One region of the Streptomyces sp. NPDC040718 genome, then DNA from elsewhere that is predicted to be linked to it. Evidence: predicted binding sites of a transcription regulator. Region 1 holds the regulator's gene; the other holds the start of a gene.
The links. The regulator HspR, encoded in region 1, represses chaperone genes until heat shock. The targets are predictions, from matches to a motif close to TTGAGNNNNNNNNNCTCAA.
Positions count from the first base shown of each region.

Region 1 (10,058 bases):
CGCAGCCCCGTCCTTGGCCGCAGCCTCGTCCTCGGCGGGTCCGTCGGCCTCGACCGGAGCCTCGGCCTCGTCCTCGGCCTTGGCCGGGGCCTCCGCCTCGGCCGGAGCGTCGCCCTCGGCCTTGTTCGGAGCCTCCGCCGTGACCTCGGCCTCGGTGTCCGTCTCCGGCTTCGCCGCGGGAGTCTCGTCGTCGGCAGCCTCGGTCTCCGCGGCGGCCTTGTCCTCGGCCTTCGGCTCGGCGTCGGCCTTCGGCTCGGCGTCGGCCTTCGGCGCCGCCTCGGCCTTGGCCGGAGCAACCGCCTTGGCCTCGTCCTCGGCCGGAGCCTCGGCCTCCGCCTCTTCCTTGGCCTCGGCCTCCGGCTTCGCCTCTTCCTCGGCCTCGGCCTCAGCGGCCGCCTTGGCCTCCGCCTCTTCCTTGGCCTTCGCCTCCGCGGCGGCAGCCGCCTCGGCCTTGGCTTCGGCCTCTGCCTTGGCCTTGGCTTCGGCCTCTGCCTTGGCCTTGGCTTCGGCCTCCGCCTTGGCCTTGGCCTTCGCCTCGGCTTCCGCAGCCGCCTTCGCCTCGGCCTCCGCGGCGGCAGCGGCCTCGGCCTCCGCCGTCAGCGCCGCCAGTTCCTCCTCCGTCGGCTCCGGGGCCTTCACCGACTCCAGCAGCAGCTGCGCCACGTCCACGACCTGGACGGACTCCTTCGCCTGGCCGTCGTTCTTCTTGCCGTTCACCGAGTCGGTCAGCATCACCAGGCAGAACGGGCAGGCCGTCGACACGATGTCCGGGTTCAGCGAGAGGGCCTCGTCGACGCGCTCGTTGTTGATGCGCTTGCCGATCCGCTCCTCCATCCACATCCGCGCGCCACCGGCGCCACAGCAGAAGCCCCGCTCCTTGTGGCGGTGCATCTCCTGCTGCCGCAGCCCCGGCACGGCGGACATGATCTCGCGCGGCGGCGTGTAGACCTTGTTGTGCCGGCCCAGGTAGCAGGGGTCGTGGTACGTGATCAGACCGTCGACCGGCGTCACCGGCGTCAGCCGGCCCTCGTCGATCAGGTGCTGGAGCAGCTGCGTGTGGTGGATGACCTCGTACTCGCCGCCCAGCTGCGGGTACTCGTTGGCGATGGTGTTGAAGCAGTGCGGGCAGGTGGAGACGATCCGCTTCGCCGACTTCGGCTTCTTCGTCGCCGGGTCGTCGTCGTCCTCGCCGAACGCCATGTTCAGCATGGCCACGTTCTCCTGGCCCAGCTGCTGGAACAGCGGCTCGTTGCCCAGGCGGCGCGGCGAGTCACCGGTGCACTTCTCGTCGCCGCCCATGATCGCGAACTTGACGCCCGCGATGTTCAGCAGCTCCGCGAAGGCCTTCGTGGTCTTCTTCGCCCGGTCCTCCAGGGCGCCCGCGCAGCCGACCCAGTACAGGTAGTCGAACTCCGAGAGGTCCTCCGCGTCCTTCCCGATGATCGGGACCTCGAAGTCGACCTCCTTCGTCCACTCCACGCGCTGCTTCTTGGCCAGACCCCAGGGGTTGCCCTTCTTCTCCAGGTTCTTGAGCATCGTGCCCGCCTCCGACGGGAACGCGCTCTCGATCATCACCTGGTAGCGGCGCATGTCGACGATGTGGTCGATGTGCTCGATGTCGACCGGGCACTGCTCCACGCACGCACCACAGGTCGTGCAGGACCACAGCACGTCCGGGTCGATGACGCCGTTCTCCTCGGCGGTGCCGATCAGCGGGCGCTCGGCCTCCGCCAGGGCGGCCGCCGGGACGTCCTTGAGCTGCTCGGCGGTCGCCTTCTCCTCGCCCTCCATCGTCTTGCCGCCGCCCGCGAGCAGGTACGGGGCCTTCGCGTGCGCGTGGTCGCGCAGCGACATGATCAGGAGCTTCGGGGACAGCGGCTTGCCGGTGTTCCAGGCGGGGCACTGCGACTGGCAGCGGCCGCACTCGGTGCAGGTGGAGAAGTCGAGGATGCCCTTCCAGGAGAACTGCTCGACCTGGGAGACGCCGAAGACGTCGTCCTCGCCCGGCTCCTCGAAGTCGATCTCCTTGCCGCCGCTCGTCATCGGCTGGAGGGCGCCGAGCGCCGTCGAACCGTCGGCGTTGCGCTTGAACCAGATGTTCGGGAAGCCGAGGAAGCGGTGCCAGGCCACACCCATGTTGGTGTTGAGCGAGACCGTGATCATCCAGATGAAGGAGACGCTGATCTTCACCATCGCGGTGAAGTAGATGGCGTTCTGGATGCCGCTGAACGAGAGCCCCTTGAAGGCCAGCACCAGCGGGTACGAGGCGAAGTACGCCGGCTCGTACGACTCGACGCCGTGGATCGCGCCCTCGAGGCCGCGCAGGGCCAGGATCGCGAGGCCGATGGTGAGGATGACGTACTCGACGAAGTACGCCTGCCAGGCCTTCGAGCCGGCGAAGCGCGACTTGCGGCCGGCCCGCGAGGGAAGGTTGAGCAGGCGGATCGCCATCAGGACGACGATGCCGACGACCGTCATCACGCCGATGAACTCGGTGTAGAGCTCGAACGGCAGGAAGTCGCCGACGATCGGCAGCAGCCAGTCCGCCTGGAAGAGCTGGCCGAAGGCCTGCACCAGGGTGGGCGGCAGCGTCAGGAAGCCGATCGCGACGAACCAGTGCGCGAAGCCGACGATGCCCCACCGGTTCATCCGGGTGTGGCCGAGGAACTCCCTGACCAGGGTGATCGTTCGGTCCTTCGGGCGGTCTGTGCGGCTGCCCGCCGGTACGGGTTGGCCGAGCTTCACGAACCGGTAGATCTGCGCCACGGCTCGGGCGATCAGCGCGACGCCGACCACGGTCAGGACCAGCGACACGATGATCGCGGCGAGTTGCATGGGAGGGCTCCTCGGGCGGGACTTACTAAGCGGTAACTTATTGAGTCAAGGCTTGAGGTTACCCAGTTCCAGCGCCGCACTGTAGGTGAGCGTGCGGTGATCTGTGTCGCTCAGGCATGCCTCTGTCGGTAGGCCGCCCGAGGGGTCTGCGCGAGGATCGCGAGATCCATCCCCAGCCAATGGCTCTCCACATAGTGCCGGTCCAGCAGGGCCATCTCCTCCCAGGGGAGGTCGGAACGTGCGCTGACCTGCCACAATCCGGTCATTCCGGGACGTACGAGCAGCCGTTCCGGGTGGTCGGTACGGGCCTCGGGGCGCGGCCCGACCAGCGACATCTCGCCGCGGGCCACGTTGAGCAGCCGCGGCAGCCCCTCCAGGGCGCACCGGCGCACCAGCTCGCCCGCCCGCCCCGCCCCCTCGGTGCGCAGCCGCCAGGCGCGGAAGGGGCGCCCGCCGAGCCCGAGCGCGGGGTCGCGTACGAGGACGCCCGCGCGGGTCACCGCGTACAGCAGGGCGGCCGCCGCCAGGGCCGGGACGGCGCACAGCGGCAGCAGGACCGCCGCGCCGACGAGGTCGAAGACCCGCTTCGCCGGTGGCCCGGCCGGCCATCGCACCGGCGTCCGGGTCGGGATCCGCGTCCGGAGCCGGAGCCCTGGCCGGGCGGTGAGGGGGTGCGGCAGAGGCATGCCAGCACGCTGCCGGACGCCCGCCCGGCCCCCGGTGCGCCGCGCGGTCGCGCCCCGCGCCCGGAACCCGTTCGGCTGCGGGCCGTCCGCCGGGACTCCGCCCCGGAGCCCGCGCCTCGATCGCCGGCGGGCCGGATCCCGTACCGGCCCTGAGCGTAAGCGCAGCCTAAAGGTTGAGCCCCCAAGGCTCACCTCTGTTGACGCCGACGCGGCGTTACGGCACTCTTGAGTCTGTTCCACTCAAGTCAGCTGGAGGAATCGAAATGGCACGTGCGGTCGGCATCGACCTGGGCACCACTAACTCCGTCGTCAGCGTTCTCGAAGGCGGCGAGCCCACCGTCATCACCAACGCCGAGGGTGCCAGGACCACGCCGTCCGTCGTCGCCTTCGCCAAGAACGGCGAGGTCCTCGTCGGCGAGGTGGCCAAGCGCCAGGCGGTCACGAACGTTGACCGGACCATCCGCTCCGTCAAGCGCCACATGGGCACTGACTGGAAGATCAACCTGGATGGCAAGGACTTCAACCCGCAGCAGATGAGCGCCTTCATCCTGCAGAAGCTGAAGCGCGACGCCGAGGCGTACCTGGGTGAGAAGGTCACGGACGCGGTCATCACCGTTCCCGCCTACTTCAACGACTCCGAGCGCCAGGCGACGAAGGAGGCCGGCGAGATCGCGGGCCTGAACGTCCTGCGCATCGTCAACGAGCCGACCGCCGCCGCCCTGGCGTACGGCCTCGACAAGGACGACCAGACCATTCTCGTCTTCGACCTCGGTGGCGGCACCTTCGACGTGTCGCTCCTGGAGATCGGCGACGGTGTCGTCGAGGTGAAGGCCACCAACGGTGACAACCACCTCGGTGGCGACGACTGGGACCAGCGCGTCGTCGACTACCTGGTGAAGCAGTTCGCCAACGGCCACGGCGTCGACCTGTCCAAGGACAAGATGGCGCTCCAGCGCCTGCGCGAGGCCGCCGAGAAGGCGAAGATCGAGCTGTCCTCCTCCACGGAGACCTCGATCAACCTGCCGTACATCACGGCCTCCGCCGAGGGCCCGCTGCACCTGGACGAGAAGCTCACCCGCGCCCAGTTCCAGCAGCTGACCGCGGACCTGCTCGACCGCTGCAAGACCCCGTTCCACAACGTCATCAAGGACGCCGGCATCGCGCTGTCCGAGATCGACCACGTGGTCCTGGTCGGCGGCTCCACCCGCATGCCGGCCGTCGCCGAGCTCGTCAAGGAGCTCACCGGCGGTCAGGACGCCAACAAGGGCGTCAACCCGGACGAGGTCGTCGCCATCGGCGCCACCCTCCAGGCCGGTGTCCTCAAGGGTGAGGTCAAGGACGTCCTGCTCCTCGACGTGACCCCGCTGTCCCTCGGCATCGAGACCAAGGGCGGCATCATGACCAAGCTCATCGAGCGCAACACGACCATCCCGACCAAGCGGTCGGAGATCTTCACGACGGCCGAGGACAACCAGCCGTCCGTGCAGATCCAGGTCTACCAGGGCGAGCGCGAGATCGCGGCGTACAACAAGAAGCTCGGCATGTTCGAGCTGACGGGCCTGCCGCCGGCCCCGCGCGGCGTCCCGCAGATCGAGGTCTCCTTCGACATCGACGCGAACGGCATCATGCACGTCACGGCCAAGGACCTTGGCACGGGCAAGGAGCAGAAGATGACCGTCACCGGCGGCTCCTCGCTCGGCAAGGACGAGGTCGACCGCATGCGCCAGGAGGCCGAGCAGTACGCGGACGAGGACCTGCGCCGCAAGGAGGCCGCCGAGTCCCGCAACCAGGGCGAGCAGCTCGTCTACCAGACGGAGAAGTTCCTCGCGGACAACGCGGAGAAGGTCCCGGCCGAGGTCAAGACCGAGGTCGAGACGGCCGTCACCGAGCTGAAGGACAAGCTCAAGGGCGAGGACACCGCCGAGATCCGCACCGCGACCGAGAAGCTCGCCGCGGTCAGCCAGAAGCTCGGCCAGGCCATCTACGCCGACGCCCAGGCCGCCCAGGCCGCCGGCGGCGCGGGTGACGCGGGCCAGGCCAAGGCCGACGACGACGTCGTCGACGCCGAGATCGTCGACGACGAGAAGCCGAAGGGCGGCGCTGCCTGATGTCGGAGGAGACCCCGGGTTTCGACGAGAAGCCTGAAGTCCCCACCGGCGCCGACGACGCGGAGCCGAAGGCCGCCGACTCCTCCAAGGAGGAGGACGAGGCGGCCCCGGCCGGGGACAAGGCTCAGGACGTCGCGCTCCTGGCGCAGCTGGACCAGGCCCGTACCGCGCTCGGCGAGCGCACCGCGGACCTCCAGCGGCTCCAGGCCGAGTACCAGAACTACCGTCGCCGCGTGGAGCGGGACCGGGTCGCCGTCAAGGAGATCGCGGTCGCGAGCCTGCTGACGGAGCTCCTCCCGACCCTGGACGACATCGGCCGCGCGCGGGAGCACGGCGAGCTGGTCGGCGGCTTCAAGTCGGTGGCCGAGTCGCTGGAGACCGCCGCCGCCAAGATGGGGCTGCAGCAGTTCGGCAAGGAGGGCGAGCCCTTCGACCCGACGATCCACGAGGCCCTGATGCACTCGTACGCGCCGGACGTCACCGAGACGACGTGCGTGGCGATCCTGCAGCCGGGGTACCGCATCGGCGAGCGCACGATCCGCCCCGCGCGGGTCGCGGTGGCCGAGCCCCAGCCGGGCGCGGCACCCGCCGCGAAGTCCGAGTCCGGTGACGGCGACACGCCGTCCGACAAGGACACGGATGCCCCCGACAAGGGCTGACGCACACCATGTAGGGATCCGAGAGGAGGGACACCGGGGATGAGCACGAAGGACTTCGTCGAGAAGGACTACTACAAGGTCCTCGGTGTCCCGAAGGACGCCACCGAGGCCGAGATCAAGAAGGCGTACCGGAAGCTCGCCCGCGAGTTCCACCCGGACGCCAACAAGGGCGACGCCTCGGCCGAGGAGCGCTTCAAGGAGATCTCCGAGGCGAACGACGTCCTCGGCGACGCCAAGAAGCGCAAGGAGTACGACGAGGCCCGCGCGCTGTTCGGGAACGGCGGCTTCCGCCCCGGCCCGGGCGGCGGCTCGTTCAACTTCGACCTGGGCGACCTGTTCGGCGGTACGCAGCAGGCCGGCCAGGGCGGCTTCGGCGGCGGCCTGGGCGACGTCTTCGGCGGTCTGTTCAACCGCGGCGCGGGCGCCGGTGCGGGCACCCGCACCCAGCCGCGCCGCGGCCAGGACGTGGAGTCGGAGGTCACCCTCTCCTTCACGGAGGCCGTGGACGGCGCGACCGTGCCGCTGCGGATGTCCTCGCAGGCTCCCTGCAAGGCCTGTTCGGGCACCGGCGACACGAACGGCACCCCCAGGGTGTGCCCGACCTGCGTCGGCACCGGCCAGGTCTCCCGGGGCAGCGGCGGCGGCTTCTCGCTGACCGACCCCTGCGCGGACTGCAAGGGCCGCGGCCTGATCGCGGAGAACCCCTGCGAGGTCTGCAAGGGCAGCGGGCGCGCCAAGTCCTCCCGCACCATGCAGGTCCGGATCCCGGCCGGCGTCTCCGACGGCCAGCGGATCCGGCTGCGCGGCAAGGGCGCTCCGGGCGAGCGCGGCGGCCCGGCGGGCGACCTGTACGTGGTGGTGCACGTCGGCACCCACCCGGTGTTCGGCCGCAAGGGCGACAACCTCACGGTGACGGTCCCGGTGACCTTCGCCGAGGCCGTCCTGGGCGCCGACATCAAGGTGCCGACGCTGGGCGGCCCCCCGGTCACCCTGAAGCTCCCCCCGGGCACCCCCGGCGGCCGCACCATGCGGGCCCGCGGCAAGGGCGCGGTCCGCAAGGACGGCACCCGCGGCGACCTGCTCGTCACGGTCGAGGTCGCGGTTCCGGCGGAGCTGTCCGACAAGGCCCGCGAGGCCCTGGAGACGTACCGGGACGCGACCGGGTCCGAGGACCCGCGCGCCCTCCTGTTCGAGTCCGCGAAGGGAGCATGACATGGACGGCCGCCGACGACAGCCCCGCTTCGGCGAGGGGGCTTACCAGCTCACCGACGAGACCCCGGTCTACGTGATCTCGGTGGCCGCCCAGCTCTCGGGCCTGCATCCGCAGACCCTGCGCCAGTACGACCGGCTCGGCCTGGTCTCCCCGGACCGTACGGCCGGCCGCGGCCGGCGGTATTCGGCCAGGGACATCGAACTGCTCCGCACGGTGCAGCAGCTGTCCCAGGACGAGGGCATCAACCTGGCCGGGATCAAGCGGATCATCGAACTGGAGAACCAGGTGGCCGCGCTCCAGCAGCGCGTGGCCGAGCTGTCCGCAGCCGTGGACGGGGCGGCCGCCGCCCTCCAGGCCCGCGAGGCCCAGGTGCACGCCTCGTACCGCCGCGACCTGGTCCCGTACCAGCCGCCGATGCCGGGCAACGCGCTGGTCGTCTGGCGCCCCACCAAGCGTCCGGGCGACTGACCCGCCGACCGCGCCGTGAAGGCCCCGTCGGGCCCCTCCCACACGGGAAGGGGTCGAACGGGGCCTTCCGTGCGTCCGGGGGCCCCTGACGGCCGCCTGCGGGCTCCTGTCAGCCCTCGGGGAGCTGTGCCGGGTTCGGTCCGTGCAGGATCCCGGACTGGGCGATGAGGTAGCCCAGTTGGGCCCTGCTGCCGCTGCCCAGGGCGGCGGCCAGCTTCGCGATGTGCGCGCGGCAGGTGCGCACGTTCATTCCCAGCCGGCGGGCGATCGCCTCGTCCACGTGGCCCTCGATCAGCAGCTGCGCGATGGAACGCTGCACTCCCGAGATACCATCCGGGTTGTGCGTGTAAGTGACCTCGTCACCCAACGGCACGGCTCTGCGCCAGAGTTGCTCGAAGACCTTGATGAGGTAGTCCACCAGGCCCGGGTGCCGCAGCTCCAGGGCCACCCGCCGGTCGTCGCTGGCGGGGATGATGGCCACCGTGCGGTCGAAGATCATGAGACGCTCTATCAGCTCCTCCAGCGTGCGGATCTCGACCTTTCCGGCGGAGATCCGGTCCACGTAGGCGAGCGTGCCCTGGCTGTGCCGCACCGTGTGCTGGTAGAGCGTGCGGATGCTCACCCCGCGGTCGATCATCGGCGTGGCCCGCTCCAGGGACTCGCTGAGCACGGAGGTCGGCCGGGCGCCACCCGGCTGGACGGTCAGGGCCTCGGTGTGGCACTCCGCGGTGGCCAGGTCGATGGCGGCGTTGATCTGGTCGAATCCCTCCAGCACCGTGATGGCGTGGGTGTTGGCGGGGCTCTGGGCGCTGATGGTGAGGAACGGCTCGAATGCGTCGGTGAGATCTACGGCGGTGCGCCTGCGTTCCTGGATCTCGCGTTCGATCGGATGGAGCCGCTGGGCCAGTGCGATGGACGGGGGAACCGCGCGCAGCTGGTTCGCGTCGTCCGGGTCGGGTCGCAGTAGCGCGAATTCGAGCAGGCAGGGGGCGTTCGCGACCTCGCCGCGGGCGACGCGGCCGGTGCTCAGGGCGGCCGCGTAGAGTCGCGCCCCCTCGGCGCACATCTCTGTGACGGGGTGGCGATGTGTCGGGTTTATGTCACTTTTGGGCAAATCTCCACCCCCCAGGGTCCTGAACATGTAAGAACATGATGCATCGTCCCTGTGGCACTGACGTGCCTGAATGAGCCATCGTCTGTCAGTGCGGGGGAGAGGATTCCATCAAGTGAGGACGAAGCCGACCATGTATAAGAGAATGCTTCGCTCGGCGCTTGCCGTTGTTTTCTCCGCCGTTGCGGTCTTTGGGGCAGTCGTCGCCGTCGACGGGGACGCGGGGAGCGCTCAGGCTGCCGCCGGTCCGTCGGCCGGGACGGCGGTAGAGAGCGATTTCGGCTGGAACAGCATCCCTGCGAAGGCCTCCTGATGACCCCGGACGACCGCGACTTCCGCCGCGAAATGGCATCCGCGTACCGCTCCGGATGGCAGTTCATAGACCTCGCCACGGCGATCCCCTACGCCGGCGATTCGTTGATGGTCACTCTTTTCGGCCAGCCGATCGTCGTCGTGCGCGAGGAGGACGAGGACGTCCGCGCCTACCGCTGTCTGCGCCGCCCCCGGGGCGCACCGCAGCCCGTCCGCTGCGAAGTGCGGTACGGAATGGTCTTCGTCAACCTCGACCAGCGTGACCACCAGCTCTTCGAGCCCGATATCACCACCGCCACCCCCCGCAGTGCCTGAGGCGATTCCCCCGTCGTTGCAGATCGCTCCAGGTGCTACCCCCACACAACGGCGCCATCGTGGACCTGACCACGATGGCGCCGTTGTGATGTCCGCGTCCAGTGGCCGAACCGGACAATCGCCCCCGGGCCAGGCGGGAGCGCCCGGAGGACCCTCCGGGGCCTCCCCTTGGACGCTCAGGCCCGGCCCATGGCCCGGTCGAGGGTGATCTCCAGGACCACCCGGTCCGGGTTGGGCGAGGGCATCCGCCCGTACCGCTCCGCGTAGCGCGCCACGGCCTCGGCGACCGACGCCTCGTCCGTACGGATCACCGCGCGCCCCTCCAGGGTGGCCCAGCGCCTGCCCTCCATC
Region 1 covers NZ_JBVIXO010000002.1:202,607-212,664, reverse strand. The annotation lists partial or broken gene ACZ597_RS06245 (heterodisulfide reductase-related iron-sulfur binding cluster) at 577-2,835, opposite strand; gene ACZ597_RS06240 (sugar transferase) at 2,946-3,521, opposite strand; gene dnaK (molecular chaperone DnaK) at 3,785-5,629, shown strand; gene grpE (nucleotide exchange factor GrpE) at 5,629-6,288, shown strand; gene dnaJ (molecular chaperone DnaJ) at 6,328-7,500, shown strand; gene ACZ597_RS06220 (heat shock protein transcriptional repressor HspR) at 7,502-7,969, shown strand; gene ACZ597_RS06215 (helix-turn-helix transcriptional regulator) at 8,079-9,110, opposite strand; gene ACZ597_RS06210 (hypothetical protein) at 9,196-9,393, shown strand; gene ACZ597_RS06205 (Rieske (2Fe-2S) protein) at 9,393-9,707, shown strand; gene ACZ597_RS06200 (pyridoxamine 5'-phosphate oxidase family protein) at 9,884-10,058, opposite strand, start outside.

Region 2 (10,058 bases), on a different contig from region 1:
GCGGGGGCGGTCGCCGTCGGACTGCTGCCGCTGGCCCTCGTGAGCGCGCGGCAGGCACAGGCGCAGCTGGGGTGGCTCGGCCGGCCGTCGTGGCAGGACTGGGCGGCGTACGCGGCCCTGGTGGCGGCGGTGGCCCTGCTGGCCCGGGGGACCGCCGACCGGGAGGCCGTACGGGTCGCCGTACCGCTCGCACTGCTGCCGCCGGGGGTGCTGATGGCCGTGTCGCTGGCGCACCCCCTGTACGTCGACCGGTACGTCCTCTACGCACTGGCGGGCCTCGCGGTGCTGGCGGGGGTGCGGGGGCGGCTGCCGCTGCCGTGGGTGCTGGTGGGGGTGCTGCTGCTGCCGGTCGGGGTGTGGTCGGCGTGGCTGCGGACCCCGGAGGCGCGCAAGGACGACGCCCTCGCCGTCGCGGCGGCGGTGCGGGAGCGGGCCCGGCCGGGGGACGCGGTGCTGTTCATGCCGTCACGGCGGCGGGAGTGGCTGCTGTCGTCGCCCGGGGTGTACGGCTCCGTCCACGACGTGGCCCTGTCCCGCAGCCCGGCCGCCTCCGGCACCCTCCAGGGCACGGAGCAGCCGCCGGACGCCGTCCGGGCGGCGGTCCTGGCCTCCCCGAGGGTGATCGCCCTGCTGGACCCGCCGGACCAGCCGCTGGACGCGTACCCGGCGGAGGCGGCGAAGCGCGAGGCGCTGGCGGCGGGGTTCGAGCGCTGCTCGGTGACGTCGGTACGCGGGGCACGGGTGGCGGTGTACGCCCGCCCGGGCACGTGCGGCTGAGGCGGGGGGCCATTGCCCACCCCGCCCCCTTGCCTGCGGGCCGGGGGCCGGTGGGCGGGGTCCTGACGGGAAACCCCCAAACCCTCTCTGATCCGGGCCCGCTGGGACTCCGGCGTCGTGGGGCCCCGGGCGGCCGGCCCGTTCCTCCAGGCGAATCCCGTTCCTGGCCCCGCCCGACCCCCCCGACCCACCCCGACCCGCCCCGCGCACGCATGGGCCAGGATGGGGCGCAGACCGTGTCCGATGCCGCCTCCGGAGGCCCTCGTATGCCCGTACCCGAGATACCCGGCCCCCTCGTCGGCAGCACCTGGCTCGCCGAGCACCTCGGTGACGTCGTGGTGTTCGACGCCTCCGTCGGGGCCCACCGCCGGGCGCCCGTGAGGATCCCCACCGCGCGCCCCTTCGACCTCGACGGCGCCCTCTCCGACCACGCGGCGGCGGCCCCGCACACCATGCCCTCCGCGGACGACTTCGCCGAGGCGCTGCGCGGGCTCGGCGTCGACGACTCCGACGCCGTGGTCGTGTACGACGGCGCCGGGATCTACTCCAGCGCCCGCGCCTGGTGGATGCTGCGCGCCATGGGCTTCGACCGGGCGGCCGTGCTGGACGGGGGCCTGCCCGCGTGGGCCGCCGCCGGGCTGCCCGTCGAGGCGGAGGCGGCGGCGTACGAGGGGCCGCGCGGCGGTTTCACCGCCCGGCCCCGTCGCGGGCTGCTGGTGGACTCCGGCACCGTTGCCGCCGCGCTCGCCGACCCGGCCGCCGCCGTGTTCGACGCCCGGACCCGCGAGCGGTTCGCCGGCGCCGCTCCCGAGCCGCGGCCCGGGCTGCGCGGCGGGCACATGCCGGGCGCGCTGAACCTGCCGTTCGGCGAACTGCGGGGGCCGGACGGCCTGATGCGGCCCGCCGGGGAACTCCGCGAGGCCTTCGGGGCGTTGGCCGGGGAACGGGAGCGGTTCTACTTCAGCTGCGGTTCGGGCGTCACGGCCTGCGTGCTCGCGCTGGGGGCGACGCTGGCCGGGTACGGGGAGACCGCGGTGTACGACGGCTCGTGGAGCGAGTGGGGCCTGCCCTCGGAGCTGCGGCCGGTGGTGACGGGGCCCTGAGGGGGGTGGGGCTAGCCCCACCCCGGTTTCGGGTACCTGCACCAGGGTGCGCCGGCCCCCTGGTCGGCAGACTCGTCGGCATGGAATCCCAGGCCCTCACCCGCACCGGCCGCACCGCTCTCGCCGCCACCGTCGCCGCCTCGGCCCTGCTGCTGTCGGGCTGCTCCTTCGTGGATGAGGCCAGGCTGAAGACCGCCGGGGCCGACGCCACCGTGACCGAGGCCGTCACGGCGGTGGAGCTGACGGGCCTTCGCCGGGGGTCGGTGGTGGTCACCCCGGGCAGCGGTTCCGGCGTCACCGTCCGCCGGGTCGTGCACTACCGGGGCGACACCGCGCCCGTGCCGGGGCAGCGGGTCTCGGGCGGGGTGCTGGGCTTCACCCACGGCTGCAGCGGCGACGGGGACAGCTGCTGGGTGGACTACCGGCTGGAGGTGCCGGCCTCGGTGAAGCTCAAGGTGGGCAGCAGCAGCGGAGACATCACGGTCACGGGCGTGGCCTCCGCCGAGCTGGACTCCTCCTCCGGCGACGTCCGGGCCGAGCGGATCACGGGCCCGCTGAAGATCCGTACCTCGTCCGGGGACCTGACGGCGGCCGACCTGTCCGGCCCGGAGTTCGAGTTCCGTACCGGTTCGGGCGACTCGACGGTCGGCTTCGCGAAGGCCCCGGCCTCGGTGTCCGTCACCACCGGCTCGGGCGACGTCACCCTGAGGGCGCCGCAGGCCCCGTACCGGGTGTCGGCCGACACCGCCTCCGGCGAACGGGACGTCACCCTCGGGGACGCACCCGGCGCCCCTTCCCGCATCGCGGTCCGCACCACCTCCGGCGACATCCGGCTTTCAGCGGCCTAGCCGCCGATCACCGCGTCGACCTCCACCTCCACCAGCCAGGCCGGGTCGATGAAGCGGGACACCTCGACGAAGGTCGTCACCGGGCGGATCGCGGCGAAGCGCTCACCGTGGGCCCGCGCGGCCTCCTCCCAGGTGGCCATGTCGGTGAGCATGATCCGGGTCCGCACGACGTCGGCGAGCGAGGCGCCGGCCTCCTCCAGGGCCCGCTCCGCGATGTCCAGGCAGCGCACCGTCTGGGCGTGGACGTCGCCCGGGCCGGCGGTGGAGCCGTCGTCCCCGATCGGGGCGGTGCCCGCGACGGCCACGTAGGGCCCCGTGCGGACCGCGCGGGAGAAGCCGATCCGGGGTTCCAGCGGGGAGCCCGAGCTGACGGTTCGTCGTATGTCTGTCATGGCGTCATGGCGTCATGGCGTCATGGCGTCATGGTGCTACGAGGGGCCCGCCGGAGGTGTTCGCCCCCGGCGAACGGGCGTTGGGGAACATTGCCGGACGCAGAAGCATTGAGTCGGCATAGCTCAACTTCACTGCCGGAGGGAAGATCATGGCTTCGACGTCCGTAACGCTCACCCTGCCCGTACTGCCGCTCGACGACGAGGTCGTGCTGCCCGGGATGGTCGTTCCCCTGGACCTGTCCGATGCCGAGGTGCGCGGAGCCGTGGAGGCGGCGCAGGCGGCGGTGGGCGGCGGGAAGCCCCGGGTGCTGCTCGTGCCGCGGGTCGACGGTAAGTACGCCGGGATCGGCGTGCTCGGGACCGTCGAGCAGGTCGGGCGGCTCTCCGACGGGGATCCCGGGGCGCTGATCCGCGGGCGCGGCCGCGTCCGGATCGGCGCCGGGACCACCGGGCCCGGGGCGGCGCTCTGGGTCGAGGGGGAGACCGTCGACGAGAAGGTGCCCGAACCGCTGCCCGGGGCGGTCGCCGAGCTCGTCAAGGAGTACAAGGCTCTCGCCACCAGCTGGCTGAAGAAGCGCGGCGCGTGGCAGGTCGTGGACCGGGTGCAGCAGATCGAAGGGGTGTCGGCGCTGGCCGACAACTCCGGGTACTCGCCGTTCCTGAGCGTGGCCCAGAAGGTCGAGCTGCTGGAGACCATCGACCCCGTCGCCCGCCTCCGCCTCGCCGTGAAGGCGCTCTCCGACCACCTCGCCGAACAGGACGTCGCCGAGTCCATCGCCAAGGACGTCCAGGACGGCGTCGAGAAGCAGCAGCGCGAGTTCCTGCTCCGCCGCCAGCTGGAAGCCGTCCGCAAGGAACTGCGCGAGCTGGGCGGGGAGAAGGAGGGCGAGGAGTCCGACGACTACCGCGCCCGCGTCGAGGCCGCCGACCTGCCCGAGAAGGTGCGGGAGGCCGCGCTCAAGGAGGTCGACAAGCTGGAGCGGTCCAGCGACCAGAGCCCCGAGGGTTCCTGGATCCGCACCTGGCTGGACACCGTGCTGGAACTGCCCTGGACCGAGCGCACCGAGGACGAGTACGACATCCAGGGCGCCCGCGCGGTCCTCGACGCCGAGCACGCCGGGCTGAACGACGTGAAGGACCGCATCACCGAGTACCTCGCCGTGCGCAAGCGGCGCGGCGAGCGCGGGATGGGCGTCATCGGGGGACGGCGCGGGGGTGCCGTGCTCGCGCTGGTGGGCCCGCCCGGCGTCGGGAAGACCTCGCTCGGCGAGAGCGTGGCCCACGCCATGGGCCGGAAGTTCGTCCGCGTCGCCCTCGGCGGCGTACGGGACGAGGCCGAGATCCGCGGCCACCGGCGCACCTACGTCGGCGCCCTGCCCGGCCGCATCGTGCGGGCGATCAAGGAGGCCGGGTCGATGAACCCGGTCGTGCTCCTCGACGAGATCGACAAGGTCGGCTCCGACTTCCGGGGCGACCCGGCGGCGGCCCTGCTGGAGGTCCTGGACCCGGCGCAGAACCACACCTTCCGGGACCACTACCTGGAGGTGGAGCTCGACCTCAGCGACGTGGTCTTCCTCGCCACGGCCAACGTCCTGGAGGCCATCCCCGAGGCGCTCGCCGACCGCATGGAGCTGGTCCGCCTCGACGGCTACACCGAGGACGAGAAGGTCGTCATCGCCCGGGACCACCTGCTGCCCCGCCAGCTGGAGCGCGCCGGCCTGACCGCCGGGGAGGTGGTCCTGGAGGAGGACGCGCTGCGCAAGCTCGCCGGCGAGTACACCCGCGAGGCCGGCGTGCGGACCCTGGAGCGGTCCATCGCCCGCCTCCTGCGCAAGGTGGCCTCCCAGCACGAACTGGGCGAGCGCGAGTTCCCCTTCGCCATCGGCGCGGGCGAGCTGCGCGGCCTGATCGGCCGGCCGCACCACGTCCCGGAGTCCGCCCAGGACCCCGCGGAGCGGCGTACCGCGGTTCCCGGCGTGGCCACCGGCCTCGCCGTGACCGGGGCGGGTGGCGACGTCCTGTTCGTCGAGGCCTCCCTCGCCGACCCGGAGACCGGCGCCGCCGGGCTCACCCTGACGGGCCAGCTGGGCGACGTCATGAAGGAGTCGGCGCAGATCGCCCTCAGCTTCCTGCGCTCGCACGGCGCGGAGCTGGAGCTCCCGGTCGCCGACCTGAAGGACCGGGGCGTGCACATCCACTTCCCGGCGGGCGCCGTCCCCAAGGACGGCCCGAGCGCCGGCATCACGATGACCACCGCGCTGGCGTCCCTGCTCTCGGGCCGCCAGGTGCGCACGGACGTGGCCATGACCGGCGAGGTGTCCCTGACCGGGAGGGTGCTCCCGATCGGCGGGGTCAAGCAGAAGCTGCTCGCCGCTCACCGGGCCGGGCTGACCACCGTGATCATCCCGAAGCGGAACGAGGCGGACCTGGACGACGTCCCGGGCGAGGTGCTGGAGGGACTGGAGGTGCACCCGGTGACCGACGTGCGCCAGGTCCTGGAGCTCGCCCTCGCCCCGGCGGTGGTGTCCTTCACCGAGGCCGCCTGATCCGGAAGGCGCACACGTCCACCGAGGGCCCGGAGTCCCCCATCGGCGGGGCCCCGGGCCCTCGGCGCACGCGCTGCGAAATACTGGTGCCGAACAGGGGTGCCACGGCGTGCCCCGCCACGGATGGGAGCGGCACGTGCACGGCAGCGAAGACCAGGAGTTCCTCGCCCTGGAGCGGGAGCTGTCCGTCTTCCTGCGGCGCGCCCGGGCCTCCTCCGGCGAGATGGCCCGCGCCCTGCACCCCGAGCTGGAGCCGGCCGCGTACGGGCTGTTGGTCCGGCTGGAGGCCGCCGGCCGCCAGCGGGCCACCGAGCTGGCCGCCTACTTCGGCGTCGGCAAGGCCACCATGAGCCGCCAGCTGCGCGCCCTGGAGGTGCTCGGCCTGGTGGCCCGCGAGCCGGACCCCGCCGACGGGCGCGCCTTCCTGGTCGGCCTCACCGAAGAGGGCCGGGAGCGGTTCCTGCGCGTACGCGGGGCCCGGCGCGAGCAGTACATGCGCAAGCTGGCCGACTGGGACCGGGGCGAGGTGGCGGAGCTGGCCAGACTGCTCAACCAGCTGAACTCCGGCGAGGAGTAGCCGCGGAGCAGCCGCCGCGGGCGGCGCTCAGAGCTCCGCGTAGACCGCCGAGGCGTCGTCGTGCCGCTTGTGGCGGGCCGGCGGGCGCAGCGGATCCGACTCCACGGCCCGGACCCGCCCGATCAGCCCCCGGGCGCCCTCCTTGCGCAGCACGTCCAGGCAGGCCGCCCAGTCGCCCTCCCCGAACGTGTCCGTCCAGCGGCTCGCCCCGTCCGTGAGCGCGGCCACCGCCAGCACCTCCGCGCGGGGGGTGCGGCCCGTGACGGCCCGGGCCGCGACCGCCGGGTCCGCGGCCGCCGTGAAGAAGCCCCCCTCGGCATTGCGCAGCGCGTCGGTCGCCGCCACCGAGCCGCGCACCCCGTCGGGCACCCGGTCCAGCCGGTCGTCCAGCACCGGCGTGACCGTGCCGCCGGGTCCGCGGAGCAGGAGCACGGAATCCGAGAGCACGAGGTGTTCCACGTACGACTCGTCCCAGCGGACCATGACCACCGTCGCCTGCGGGGTCCGCACGTGAGAAAGGTCACACGTGTCGCGGTGTGCGTCGGCGGTGTCGGCGATGGCCCGGGCCAGGATCCCCTCCAGGGGCATGTCCCGCCGCGATCCGGACAGTTCGGTCAATCGGCCGCCGAGCCGGGTGGAGAACCAGGGCACTCCGTGCGCGCATCCGTCGTCCCCGCGCGGCGGGGTGACCCCGTCCAGGACGACCACGACGCCGCCTCCCGACGCAGGTGCCGACGCCGACACCCAGTCCTGGTTGGGGTGTTCCGGGTTGCCGGGTTCGGAGGCCAGGTCGATGCGCATGCGGACATTCTGCCCGTCGGGGCCCCCTGGAGGCCGGAAGGTCCGTACCAATGGTGGAAATGGCGGGGCCGGCCGCCCGGAGGGCCCGCCCGCCCGCTCCCCGCGAAACGTGGGCGGGCATATTGCCAAAGCCCGCCGCGTTCTTTCAACCGCCCGTCCATGCCGGGCCCCTGGCACGCGGTGCCCGAGTTGGTCGGCCACTCCTCCGTGATGTTCACTCCTTCGAGTGGCCGGGTGGGCGATGTGCGGCTCTCCTCCCAACACACTGCGAAGGTCTGAGGCGGTACGAGGGGGCAGGGGGCGTTTACTTGTTGACCGGCCGTTACCTCGGCCACACGAGTAGACGAGCACGAGCACACGTACAGGATTGCGAGCACCGGTGTCTAAGAAGCGGTCTCGGAAGAACGGCACCGCCAGCGCCGACGGACCCGCCAACGCAGGACGGCGCGTACGCGTCCGCAGCAGGCTGGTGGTCGGAGTAGCAGTCGCCGGACTCACCGTCCTCGCGGCAGGCACCCCCGCCGTCGTTTCCGCCACGAGGGAACTGAACGACTCCCAGCGCCTGGTCACCCTGGCGGAACAGACGCAGCACGCCCTCACCCTCGCCCACCTCCTCGGCGACGAGCGCGACGCCGTCGTCGAGTACGCGGCCAAGGGCCGGCCCGGCAACGCCAAGGCGCCCGTCGACGAGCGCACCGCGCGCACCGACCGGCAGATCGCCGAACTCCGCCCGGAGGCCGACGCGGAAGTCGCCCGCGCCCTCGGCAAGGTCAAGGCCGTCCGCGCCGAAGCCGTCGACGGCAAGGGCACCGCCCTCGCCGCGCACCAGGCCTACGCCGGCCTCCTCACCGAACTCCTCGCACCCGGCGACCGGCTCGCGGAACTCACCCCGCCCCGCGCCGAGGACGCCCTCGCCGTCACCCGGCCCATGGCCCCCCTGGGCCAGGCCGTGGACCAGGCGTCGGCCACCCGCGGGCTGCTGCTCGCCGCCCTGGCCGTCCCGCGCGCCGAGCAGGCCCCGAACGCCGCCGTCGCCGACGAGCTCACCGGCGCCGCCCAGCGCTCCCGCGTCCGCGAACAGGCCGCCCTCGACGACTTCACGCGCGCCGCCCGCCCCGCCGTACGCCAGACCCTCGCCGCCACCGTCACCGGCCCCGAGGTCAAGGCCGCCGACGACCAGCTCAAGCGCCTCACCGAGCGGTCCACCCTGACCCCGGCCGAGCGCAAGGCCACCGACGCCACCGCCCTCGCCACCACCCTCACCGCCCGCATCGACCGGATGCGCTCGGTGGAGTCCACCCTCGCCGGCGACCGGGCCACCGCCTTCACCAAGCTGCGCGACGACGACGTGACCCGGATGGAGCTGCTCGTCGCCGGACTCGGCGTCCTCTTCCTCTTCGTCATCGGCTTCTCCACCGCCGTCGCCCGCTCCCTCACCAGACCCCTGTCGGTGCTGCGGCGCGGTGCGGAACGGCTCGCGACCCCCGAGGGCTCGCAGGAGCCCGTCCGCTTCACCGGCCGCAACGACGAGTTCGCCGAGGTCGTACGCCACCTCAACGCGGTCCGCGACCAGACCGTCGCCCTGCACACCAAGGTCGCCGGGCTCGACGCCGACCGCCGCCGCCTCATCGGCCGCAACGAAGCCCTCTCCGGCGGCCGCGAGGCCCTGGAGGAGGAGCTCGCCAAGCTGCGCGCGGGACTCGAAGAGCACCGCCGCATCATGTCGACGACCTCCGTCTCGCTCTCCCTGCGCACCCTCGGCCTCGTCGAGCGCCAGCTCGCCGTCATCGAGGAACTGGAGTCCAAGGAAGGCGACCCGGACCGGCTCGCCACCCTCTTCAAGCTGGACCACCTGGCGACGGTCATGCGCCGCCACAACGAGAACCTGCTGGTCCTCGCCGGACAGGAGCACGGCCACGGCCAGAGCCTGCCCGTGCCCCTGGTCGACGTCATGCGGGCCGCCGTCAGCGAGATCGAGCGCTACGAGCGCGTCGACCTCGCCGCCATGCCCTCTTACACCCAGGTCGCCGGGCACGCCGCCGACGACATCTCCCACGTCCTCGCGGAGCTCCTGGAGAACGCCACGACGTTCTCCCCGCCCGAGGCCAAGGTGAAGGTGTCCGGCTGGCTGAACGACGCCGGCGACGTGGTCCTGTCCGTCGTGGACGAGGGCATCGGCGTCACCGAGGACCGCCTGGCCTCCCTCAACACCCGCCTGTCCACCCCCGACGCGTACGACGAGGAACCCGAGGCCGAACACGGTCTGGGACTCGGCCTGTACGTCGCCGGCCGCCTCGCGGCGCGCCACGGCGTCACCGCCGAGCTCCGCGCCGGCCGGCACGGCGGCCTGGAGGCCCTGGTCGTCGTCCCCGAGGCGCTGCTGCCGGACGCCCCGCCGACCTCCCCGGTGCACACCCTGGCCACGCCGGGCGCCCCCGCGTTCCAGCTGCCCGGCGTGATCGCCGAGGCCAACGAGAACACCCTGCCGCCGCGGCTGCGCCAGCCCGCGGCCGAGCCGTCGGCCGCGGCGGAGCCGTCGGCCGCGGCGGAGCCCGCCGAGCCGGCCGGGCCGTCCGCCGCGGACGCGGAGCCCGCCAAGGTGGTCACGCTCGCCGAGGCCTTCGACGCGGAGACGGGTGCGGCGGACGCCGCCGAGCAGGACGCCGCCGGGGCAGAGCCCGCCGAGCAGGAGTTCCCCGAGCAGGAGTCCCCCGAGGCCGAGGTCTACGAGTCCGACACCTTCGACGCCGGGTCCCTGGTGGCCGAGGCCTTCGGCGCCGGGGCCTTCACCCCCGCAGGCGAAGCCGCGCCCGCCGACCGGGAGCCCGCCGAGCCGGAGCACGCCGAGCCGGCCGGTTCGCCCGCCGCGGACGCCGAGCCCGCCAAGGTCGTCACCCTCGCCGAGGCCTTCGAGGACGCGCCGCTGCCCCCCGCCGACCAGGTCTTCACCGCGCCGGCCCCCGAGGAGGCCCCCGCGGCCGGGACCCCGGGCGGGGTCGCCCCCGAGCAGGAGC
Region 2 covers NZ_JBVIXO010000001.1:454,749-464,806, reverse strand. The annotation lists gene ACZ597_RS02095 (glycosyltransferase family 39 protein) at 1-777, shown strand, start outside; gene ACZ597_RS02090 (sulfurtransferase) at 1,044-1,880, shown strand; gene ACZ597_RS02085 (DUF4097 family beta strand repeat-containing protein) at 1,961-2,728, shown strand; gene ACZ597_RS02080 (RidA family protein) at 2,725-3,120, opposite strand; gene lon (endopeptidase La) at 3,270-5,666, shown strand; gene ACZ597_RS02070 (MarR family winged helix-turn-helix transcriptional regulator) at 5,776-6,243, shown strand; gene ACZ597_RS02065 (protein phosphatase 2C domain-containing protein) at 6,271-7,044, opposite strand; gene ACZ597_RS02060 (sensor histidine kinase) at 7,424-10,058, shown strand, end outside.
Region 2: a site for HspR is predicted at 3,229-3,247, ahead of lon (endopeptidase La). Genes of this name have one in related genera too.